Regions from separate parts of the Arthrobacter sp. CDRTa11 genome, predicted to be linked through region 2. Evidence: riboswitches for the same ligand, from Rfam matches in the RefSeq annotation. Region 2 holds a riboswitch; each other region holds the start of a gene.
What was found. A riboswitch is a leader RNA that binds a small molecule or an ion and turns the genes downstream of it on or off. The one in region 2 is predicted to bind cyclic di-AMP.
Positions count from the first base shown of each region.

Region 1: linked by a shared signal. The riboswitch ahead of F8G81_RS04685 (M23 family metallopeptidase) and the one ahead of F8G81_RS04105 (hypothetical protein) in region 2 are both predicted to bind cyclic di-AMP.
Region 3: linked by a shared signal. The riboswitch ahead of F8G81_RS14020 (hypothetical protein) and the one ahead of F8G81_RS04105 (hypothetical protein) in region 2 are both predicted to bind cyclic di-AMP.

Region 1 covers NZ_CP044532.1:1,004,355-1,007,623, reverse strand. Annotated here, with positions in the region: gene F8G81_RS04690 (C40 family peptidase) at 1-103, opposite strand, end outside; cyclic di-AMP (ydaO/yuaA leader) riboswitch at 174-335, opposite strand; gene F8G81_RS04685 (M23 family metallopeptidase) at 479-1,300, opposite strand; cyclic di-AMP (ydaO/yuaA leader) riboswitch at 1,311-1,554, opposite strand; gene F8G81_RS04680 (metal-dependent transcriptional regulator) at 1,698-2,393, opposite strand; gene serC (phosphoserine transaminase) at 2,797-3,269, shown strand, end outside.
Region 2 covers NZ_CP044532.1:871,857-875,125, reverse strand. Annotated here, with positions in the region: gene F8G81_RS04115 (response regulator transcription factor) at 1-93, shown strand, start outside; gene F8G81_RS04110 (sensor histidine kinase) at 181-1,644, shown strand; cyclic di-AMP (ydaO/yuaA leader) riboswitch at 1,749-1,923, shown strand; gene F8G81_RS04105 (hypothetical protein) at 1,929-2,672, shown strand; gene F8G81_RS04100 (YdeI/OmpD-associated family protein) at 2,750-3,193, shown strand; gene F8G81_RS04095 (HAD-IA family hydrolase) at 3,174-3,269, opposite strand, start outside.
Region 3 covers NZ_CP044532.1:3,118,839-3,122,107, reverse strand. Annotated here, with positions in the region: gene F8G81_RS14025 (NUDIX hydrolase) at 1-187, shown strand, start outside; gene F8G81_RS14020 (hypothetical protein) at 432-1,793, opposite strand; cyclic di-AMP (ydaO/yuaA leader) riboswitch at 1,796-1,979, opposite strand; gene F8G81_RS14015 (acyltransferase family protein) at 2,080-3,195, opposite strand.

The sequences.
Region 1 (3,269 bases), 130 kb from region 2:
CGTTGGCCGGAAGCCCCATGCTCAGGATCAGGCCTGATGCGGCTGCAATGACAGCAGCCTGGCGACCTACGGTCCCGGCATTTGCACTAACAGCCTTGGACACGGAGTCCAATGGGTTGGTACGAACCGTTTGCGCACGGTGGCGCGCAGAATTATGGCGTGAAGACACGAAGGTAGCCTCTCCCAATGCCTGCGAGGTGAGCTGTCGGATTCGGATGGGAGTCACCCGGCCGCGCTGCTTCCTGGGAAGCTTTGCGACTTAACCCCAAGGCCTTCATAAATCGAAGACCAAAATTGGTTCCCCCGCCCCTGCCAGACGATGTCATGCGAACGGACCTTGAGCGGTGGCAGAGCTAGGCAATCCACTCAAGAGCGTCAACTTCGGAAAAGTTGACGCGCTTTAGACGTTACAACAGTTTAGAGCGAATGTCACATTCAGGTCACGGCATGTCACAGCGATTTGAGAGTTTTCCATCACTTAAAGCCATCCGGTGGGATCGACGACTTCTCCGTTGACCTGCACCTCAAAGTGAAGGTGGCAGCCGGTAGAAGCCCCGGTGGTGCCGCTGAGCGCCACAACTTCGCCCCTGGTGACGGTTTGGCCCACGTGGACGTTGAACGAGGAGAGGTGGTTGTACGTGGTCTCCAGGCCGTTGCCATGGTCCACCACAACACGGTTGCCGCCGCCGTAGGGATGCCAGCCGGCAAAGGTCACGGTGCCGCTCGCGGCTGCCAGGACCGACGTTCCGCACTGGGCCACATAATCCTGGCCGCGGTGGAAGTCGCCGGAACCACCGGTAATGGGACTGACGCGGTAACCGAACGGAGAGGCGGTCACGAGTGAAGCCAGCGGTGCACCCAGGCTGCCGGCGGATGCGGCGCGGGTGATTGAACCCGCAGACTGCGCGCTCAGCAGCTGCTTGAGCTTGCCATCCGGATCGCCCTGCGTCACCACGGAGGAGCGGCTGAAGTCGATCTGCGCACCCGCCTCTGCGGAAATTTCAGGTTGCGGCAAGACTGAGGCGGCTGAGGTTGCAGTCTGGCCGACAGCAGGGGTGGCCATGACGGGGCCGGTTGCGGGAACCGTGACCGTGAGGACCAGGCCGGTGGCGGCGAGGGCAATCCCGGCCTTCTGCCCTACGCCGCTGGCCGCGGCAAAATCGCTGATTTGCTGGAACGGACCACGCCGGCGGCGCGCATCACGTTGGGGGTCGCGTGGTCTGTTCGCGGCAAGAACCTCGGCAACCCGGGGCGCCGAAGGCGGGCCGGCGGCGCGACGGCGGCCCCTGGAATTTTGCATGGTCAAGAACGGTTCCTCTCTGGGTAGCCTGCGAAGTTAGCTGTCGGATTCGGGTCAGAGAGTTCAAAGACCCGGTCCGCCGTAAGCAAGCTTCGGCACAGAGATATCCCGTAGGATCCTTCGCTGGAAGAGGCTTGCCGCTGACGGACTTCACCCCAAGGCAGCCTTTCGGCTGCCGGTTGTGGTTCCTCCGCCTCTGCCAGTTAAGTGACTCGTGCACCTGATCCGCTGGCAGAGCTCGGCTCCAGATCAGGTAACGCTTTAGTATCAACGCTTGGGGATCAACTATAGGCGATTAAAGCCCGTGTAACAATTCCGTTATCTTTTATGTGCTCGCTCACAACAAGGCAACGGGGCCCCGCCGCGGGCCCCGGATTTGTCCCTCGATTAGGCTAAATCAGCCGACAGAAACAAAGACGTGGGCCGCTACTTCCGGCGGCAACTCCAGCGCCCCCTCTATCCCGGGCACGCGGACGGAAATGTACTCCCCGACGCGCTCAAGGGAGACGGAGGCTCCCGGCCGAATCCCGCCCTCGTCGAGTTGAACCAGCAACTCTGGCTCCACCTGGATTGGCTCGGCAAGGCGGCTGACAGTCACCTGGGAGCCCTGGCCGTAACCCTTCATCGCGTCCAGGAGATTAATCACACCGTCTGCGATCCCACTGGGCTCTGCACCACCAAGGGCCGCCAGACCGGGGATGGGGTTGCCATAAGGGGATTCAGTGGGGTGGTCCAGCATTTCATAGATGCGCCGCTCCACCCGTTCGCTCATCACGTGTTCCCAGCGGCAGGCCTCGTCATGGACATATGCCCAATCCAGGCCAATCACATCAGCAAGGAGCCGTTCCGCGAGCCGGTGCTTGCGCATGACTTCGATGGCGCGCTTGCGGCCGATTGTCGTGAGTTCCAGGTGACGATCTCCGGAGACCACCACCAGGCCGTCCCGCTCCATCCGCCCAATGGTCTGGGACACCGTGGGGCCGGAGTGGCGCAGCCGTTCAGCGATGCGGGCCCGAAGAGCGACAATGTTCTCTTCCTCAAGCTCCAAAATGGTCCGAAGATACATCTCCGTAGTATCGATCAGATCCGTCATCCAGCTCAGCTCCCTCGAGCGCAGTACCTTGGGCAATCCCATCCGTATCGCCCACCCACAGCGACGTAGTCCGTTGAAAAGCTTAGCCTATTTTGAGTTTGTCCGGATAATTTCGCCACCCCCTGTCAGGGTCAATTTCGCGTCAGTTCTCAGGGCGGGTATTCTCCTGGCGCCCTCCGCAAGTGCTGCCCTGGAGCTTGCGCATCATGTCTCCCGCACTCCCCTGCCACCTTTCACCGGAGGTCGCAGGGCAGGTCTCAATGACCGGACTATGACGGTCCGGTTCCCGCCGCATCTGGCTGTCAGGCAGAATAAGGGAGGTCCATAATTGCAGTCACTGCTGACTGCCCGCCACCCCACCGTCCCGGACGTGAAGTGCGTCCACGCCGAAATTGGAGCCCCTGTGAGCGAAACCAGCATCACTATTCCCGCCGACCTCCTGCCAAAGGACGGACGGTTCGGTGCCGGACCTTCAAAAGTCAGGCCGGAACAAATCGAGGCGCTTTCCGCTGCATCCACCACGATTCTTGGTACGTCGCACCGTCAGGCCCCGGTCAAGAACCTGGTGGGCTCTGTCCGTGAGGGCCTGAACCAATTCTTCCGCGCCCCCGAGGGGTATGAGGTTGTCCTGGGCGTGGGTGGCTCCACGGCCTTCTGGGATGTTGCCAGCTTTGGCCTGGTGGAGAACAAGGCCCAGCACCTCTCGTTTGGCGAATTCGGCTCCAAGTTCGCGTCCGCCACCAACAAGGCGCCGTTCCTTGAGGCCTCCACCATCATCACGTCAGAGCCCGGCACGCGCCCTGAGGCAACGGCGGAGGCCGGCGTGGATGTCTACGCCTGGCCGCAGAACGAAACGTCTACTGGCGTTGTGGCGCC
Region 2 (3,269 bases):
ATCTCCTACCTCCGCAAGAAGGTGGATGCGGTGCACCCGCCCATGATCCATACCGTGCGCGGGGCCGGTTACGTCATCAAGCCTGCGGACTAGGCGGTGTCCTTGCCCTCGCACTCATCCTCGTCCGCATCGGCAGCGGGACCGGCACCGGCACCGGCACCCAAGGATGACCGCAACTGGCTGAGGCCCGGCACCTGGCACCTGCGCACCCGGCTGGTTCTGCTGGCCATGGCCCTCCTGGTTGCCATCTGCGGTGCCGTGGGCCTGTTCACCTACGCGTCCATGGATTCATTCCTCACCCGCCAGCTCGATGACCAGCTCAGCCAGGCGGCGGAACGCTCCAACGCTCCCGGCAGGCCGCCGATGGGCGGCTTCAATGGCGGGCGTGATCCCCTTGACGCCCGGGGACAGAGCGTTGGCACCCTCAATGCCCGCATCCTCGGCGGGCAGGTCAACAGTGCCGGCTTCCTCGCCTCAGACACCACCCGCGCACCACTCTCCACCCGAGACAAAGAGGTCCTGCTGACCTTGGCACGCAACGGGGATCCGGTGGACCGGACGTTGTCCAACGGCAACTACAGGCTGGTGGCCGAGGAAACCTCGTTCGGCGATGTCCTGGTCACGGGACTCCCCCTGGCCGGCAAGGAAAGCACCCTGTCATCGCTGGTGTGGACCTTTGTCTTTGTGTCTCTGGGCGGCCTGGTGCTTATCGGACTGGCAGGAACTGTGCTGATCCGGCGCACCATGCAACCGCTGGAACAGCTCTCCGAAGTTGCCACCCGCGTTTCCCGGCTTCCCCTCGACGCCGGCGAGGTAGCCCTCGCGGTGCGGGTCCCGCCGTCGAACGCCAATCCCCGGACTGAAGTGGGCAGCGTCGGGCATGCCCTCAACCTCATGCTGGACAACGTAGCCCGGGCATTGGAGGCCAGGCAGCAGAGCGAAACCAAAGTGCGGCAGTTCGTCGCCGATGCCTCACATGAACTCCGCACCCCGTTGACAGCCATCCGCGGTTACACCGAACTGATGCGGATGACCGAGGACTTCACTCCGGACGGCCAGAAGTCGCTGGCCCGGGTGCAGAGCCAGTCCGAACGGATGACCACCCTGGTGGAGGACCTGCTCCTGCTCGCCAGGCTGGACGCAGGCCAGTCCCTGAAGCTTGCCGAGGTTGACCTCACGCAACTGGTCATCGAGACCGTCAGCGACGAGAAGGTCATCGCTCCTGCCCACAACTGGCACCTGGAACTCCCCGACGAGCCCGTGCTGGTCAACGGCGATGCGCCGCAGCTTCGCCAGGTGCTGGTGAACCTGCTTTCCAATGCCCGCAAGCACACGGCCCCCGGCACCACTGTTGTCACCGGGGTCACGACGTCGCCTGACGGCAGCGCCGTCGTAACGGTAACGGACGACGGCGGTGGCATCCCGACGGAGTTCCTGGACCAGGTTTTCTCCCGGTTCGCCCGCGCAGACGCGTCCCGTGCGGGCAACGCACCTGGATCAGGTCCCGCGGCTTCGGAAGGAACCAGCGGACTGGGCTTGGCGATAGTCCAGTCAATCGTGGAGGCGCACGGCGGAACGGTAACGGTGAGGTCACAACCGGGCTTCACCGAGTTCAGCTTGCGACTTCCCATCATTGCCCGCTAAGCGCAAGCCAACACACCGTCGTCGTGATCTCTGTTACCTAAATGTGACTTAAGCGGCAGTCTCCTGTACCGTCGATGGGGTGCGGTTCCCGTTCGGGCCGTATATTCCGGATGACGCCAAGCTCTGCCGCTTCCCGGATTCTTCTTGACCAGGCAGAGGCGGGGGACCCACAGTCCCGGGCAGTGAATGCCCTTGGGGTTAAGCCAGCACGTGATTTTCCGTGTGGCCGGATGCCCTCATCCGAACCCGACAGCTAACTCCGCAGGTGTGAGAGGCGATCCATCATGTCTGAATTCAAGGTAGAACCACGCCCTAAAACCGGGCAGTCCGAATCCCACGGCCGTCACAAGCTCCGCCTGACGGTGGCAGCCTGGCCCGCCGCCACCATGTCCAGGCTGGCAAAAATACCCTCCCTGGGCAAGCGCACAGCCGTTCTTGTCACCGCCGGTGCATTGCTGGTGGGAGTCGGCGCCGCCGGCCAGGCGTCCGAATCCATCACCCGGGTGTCGGCCGTCGAGTCCCAATCCGCCCCCGCCGCAGCTCCCGCTGACTCCGATTTGAGCGTCGAGAAGACCGAGGTCCAGGCGCCGCCCGCTCCCGCTCCCGCCCCTGCCGAGGTTGCTCCGCCGGCACCAGCGCCTGCCCCCGAGCCCGCACCGGCACCCGCCCCGGCGCCGGCCCCGGCGCCCGAGCCTGCTCCTGCGCCTGTTGTTGCCGTCAATGATCCCGCGGGAGCCCAGGCCTACGCGGCCAGCCAGCTGGGATCGTATGGCTGGGCACCTGACCAGATGCAGTGCCTCAAGACGCTCTGGACCAAGGAGTCCGACTGGACCACCACGGCGATGAACCCGAGCAGCGGGGCGTACGGCATTGTCCAGTCACTGCCCGCCGAGAAAATGGCGAGCGCCGGTGGAGATTACCTCACCAACTACCGCACGCAGATCAACTGGGGCCTGAACTACATCCAGGAGCGCTACCAGTCACCATGTGGTGCCCTGAACTTCCACCTGTCGAACAACTGGTACTAGGCAACCGGCAGGTTTTGGCCCGCTCAAAACAAGTGGCTTTCTGGTGACACCCAGGGCCGGGGCGGGATACTGGGACCATGAAATTCACCACCACCATCCTGGGCAGCGGCAACAAGGCGGCCATTGAGGTTCCGGAGGAAGTTGTCGGCGCGCTGGGCGCCGGCAGGAAGCCGCCGGTGGTGGTGACCATCAACGGCAAAAGCTACCGCAGCAGCATCGCCGTGATGGGCGGGCAGAACATGGTTGGAGTGAGCACCGCCAACCGGGAACTCACCGGGGTTTCGGCCGGCGACACCGTTGAGGTGGACGTTGAGCTGGACACGCAGCCCCGCGTCATCGAGGTTCCGGACGATCTTGCCGCCGCCCTCGCTGCCGAACCCGAGGCGCAGGCATTCTATGCCACGCTGAACTACAGCACCCAGCGGCGGTACGTTGAACCGCTGGCGGAGGCGAAGACGGCGGAAACCAGGGCCCGCCGGATAGCCAAGGTGGTGTCAGACCTCAAAGCCGGAAAGAAATGACCCTCGCGCCCGCTGCGTCTGTTTCCACGGCAACCGAAACGTCGCTGTAGTCGGAAATGTGCAGCACGCCGTCCGG
Region 3 (3,269 bases), 2.2 Mb from region 2:
CGATCCCAGGAACTTCCACCGTAAAGCGACGGGGACGCCCGGTTTTCTGGAGGAAACCGGGCGCATGACGACGGGCGACGCCGGCCGCCCAGCTGCGCTTTTCCGCCTGGCCGGGCCGTCCCGGCCAGCGGCAGGGCAGCCAACGCGCGCCGTCCTCAACCCGCCCCTCATGCGGCCGCGTGACTGACGCCCGGCAGGTCAGCTGGCGCTGCCGCGACCACCGGCGGCTGGCGACCGCTGGCTCTGCCACCCGACGGATGGCGCGGAGACTGCTCTAAGGAGCCGTGAATTAACGAGAACAGCCCCCGCTCGCGAATGATGCGCGCGGGGGCTGTTTCTGATTGAGAGGTTGTTGAGAGTTAGGTGTGCGCCATTCCTGGTGGATTGGGACAGTCTGTTGGTTTGGAGGCCTGCCCGGGTGCCCCTGTTGCTCAGTACCAGTTGTTGGCGGCGCGGAACTCCAGGGCTTTGGCCGGGGAACCATGGCGCTGCTTGATGTAGCTCAAGCCTCGCTCCACCTGGCTGGGCCGCCACTTGGTTGACGTGTCCCAGAGGGCGTTGAGGGCATTCATCTGTTCCGGACCCCATCCATACGACGCAAGGCGGCCGCTGGCATATGAACGCGTGTCCACTGCTTCTTCTGCCGTGCCGCCATCGGCTGCGGACGGCACAGCTGTTGCCGTCGGCGAGGGAGCCACTGATGCGGTCATTGGCGCGGGTGCAGCGGTGGTGGCCGGAACTGGTGTGGTGGTGGGTGCCGGCACAGCGGGGGCTGGTGCCGGTGACGCAGGTGGTGCGGTCGTCGGGGCAGGTGTGCCCGCCGGGGCCTGCGCTGCCGGCGGCGCGGCAGGCGATGCCGGTGCCATGGCAGGAGGCTGAAGGTTTACGGACGGGCCTGTCGACGGCGGAACTGCGGCGGGGGAAGCAGCTACGATTCCGGCCAGGGTGGGCGCGTCAACCGGCATGGGAAGGTCGGCGACGGTTGGCAGCGAGGAGGCAAGTGAACCGCCGGCCGCGGGTACGTCAGTGGTGCCGGGAACGGCCTCTGCCGGCCCGCTGCCCGCTGTGCCCGGGGGAGTGGAGGTGCCTGGCGTGGGGGCGGTGCGGCCGTTCACATATGTGGGCCGGGATCCCATCGTGGCCCGTGTTGCGTCCTTTCCAGCCGGGGCGTCCTGGGCGGACGCCTCCTTACCGAAAAAGGGCAGTTCGGTGGCTTGGCTGGCGGTACCGACGGCAAGCACCACGGCCAGGGCGCCGGTAACGACTGCCATCCGGTGACCCATGACCCGAACCGAAGCTGCTTTCCTCAGGATGGCCTGGGGATCGGAGCTGAAGGCGGCGGCTCTCTGCGGGGTTAGTGTCGGGGCAGGAACGTCGTTGGCGGCCGCACCACGTGCAGCCTCCTCGGGCTTCCCGGCCTCGCGTCGCGCCCTCCCGCGCCGGAGCGCTGTGGGAGCAGCACTGGGCGCCGGCGTAGCCAGGACTGCGGGTGCGGCTGTGAGTCCGTTTTCCGGAGCGGGACTCGAGGACGCTACGACGGGAAGTGCTTCGGTTGCGGGAGATGCTGCCTCCGCCCTGGGCGCTGATTGCGGTGCAGGCGGCACCTCGAAGGCCGGGCGCCTGTCCCTGCTTCGTCGCAGTGCCGCGGAGGCCTGTCCCGCGGGGGAAGACCCGGCGTCTGGCTTTTCCGCTTCGGAACTCGTTGGGGTGAGTGGAGTGGTGATGGCGTGCGCAGTGTCTGCGCGGTGTCGCCCGGCCCGAAAAGGGCGCGACTGATCCAGCGAACGGGACATGATGGTTGCCTCTCAACGCCTGCGGAGTTAGCTGTCGGGTTCGGAAGAGGTCAACCGGCCGGCACGTTAAACGTGACGGCTTCACCCCAAGGGCCGCTGGGCAGCGGCCCGAAGACTGTGGGTCCCCCGTCTCTGCCTTAATGTGTCGGGAGTCCGGGATGTGGCAGAGCTCGGCGTCAGCCCGGACGCGGCCCGATCTAGATGGGCCACCCCAAAACCGTACAGGAACAGCCCCCTAAAGTCACGTTTAGGTAACAAGGAAATCCGGGTCGGTGCGTCACCTTGCTCATCCCCGCATTTCAGCGGCCTGCCAAGTGTTCCATCGCTCCTCGTAGTACCTGTCAAAGCGGGCACGAGCCATCCGTCCCAGCCTCTCCACGGTGTGCCAGCTGATAAACGCCACCAGGAGGGTCAGCAGGATCGCCGCCACAGCCACGAGTGGCGGCAGATCCGCCGTCGAGCCTCCGTTGAGCCAGAGAATGACGATGTAGTTCCAGAGGTACGCCGAGTACGAAATTGTGCCCAGGGCCTGCAAGGCGCGGGTCCACGCCGGCATCATCTTAGTTCGCGACGCGGCCAGCACCACCAGGACGGCGGCGGCGGCCATGGCCAGCGGCCCGCCAAGGAAGAAGAAGGCCGGCGACTCGTTGGCCTTGGGGACGAAAACCAGGGTGGCCAGGACAAATACGGAGGTCAGCAGCGCTGCCTGCCGGAGACGGTGGCCTTTGAACCAGCCGAAAATATGGACACGGTACATCCGCACGCCGGACCCCACGATCAGCCCGAGGCCCCACGTCGTGGGCAGGGCATAAACCAAGGAGTGAAGCTGCGGGGCGAGGATGAGCATCGCCAGCACGCTCGCCGTCATCAGCGAAAGGACGACGGCGGCAGACCAGCCCAGCAATCTTCCCTGGCGGTGCCGCCGCATCGCGAAGAGCAGCAGCGCCGGCCAAATCAAGTAGAACTGTTCTTCCACCGCCAGGGTCCAGAGCGGTCCGATGGCCATGCTGACATCGAAGGGCAACGGCAGGTCCTTCAGGTAACCGAAACCTGCCAGCAGGGTGTAGCCGATGATTCCCTTTGACCTGTCCCCGAGCACGTCTGCAGTCAACTCAACGACGGCGTACACACCAAGGAAGGCCACCAGCGCAGGGAGCAGCCGGAAGGCACGGTGGGCGTAAAAGCGTCCGTACCGGATCCTGCGATGCCTTTCCACGTCCTTAAGCAGCACGCCGGTGATCAGGTAACCGCTCAAGACGAAGAAGACAATGACGCCGACGATGCCGGCACCCTGGAATATTCCGGGCCAGGAATGCCCCAAAAGTACGGCACCAACCGCGGCACCGCGAAGAACGTCCAGGCCATCGAGCCGGGGCAGCACCGTGGTTCGCGGAGCAGCCACTGCCGCGGGTCTATCGATAAGTAAGGTCACATATCCTCCGGGAGCCTCTGCACGGGCGGTTCCAGGTTCAGCTC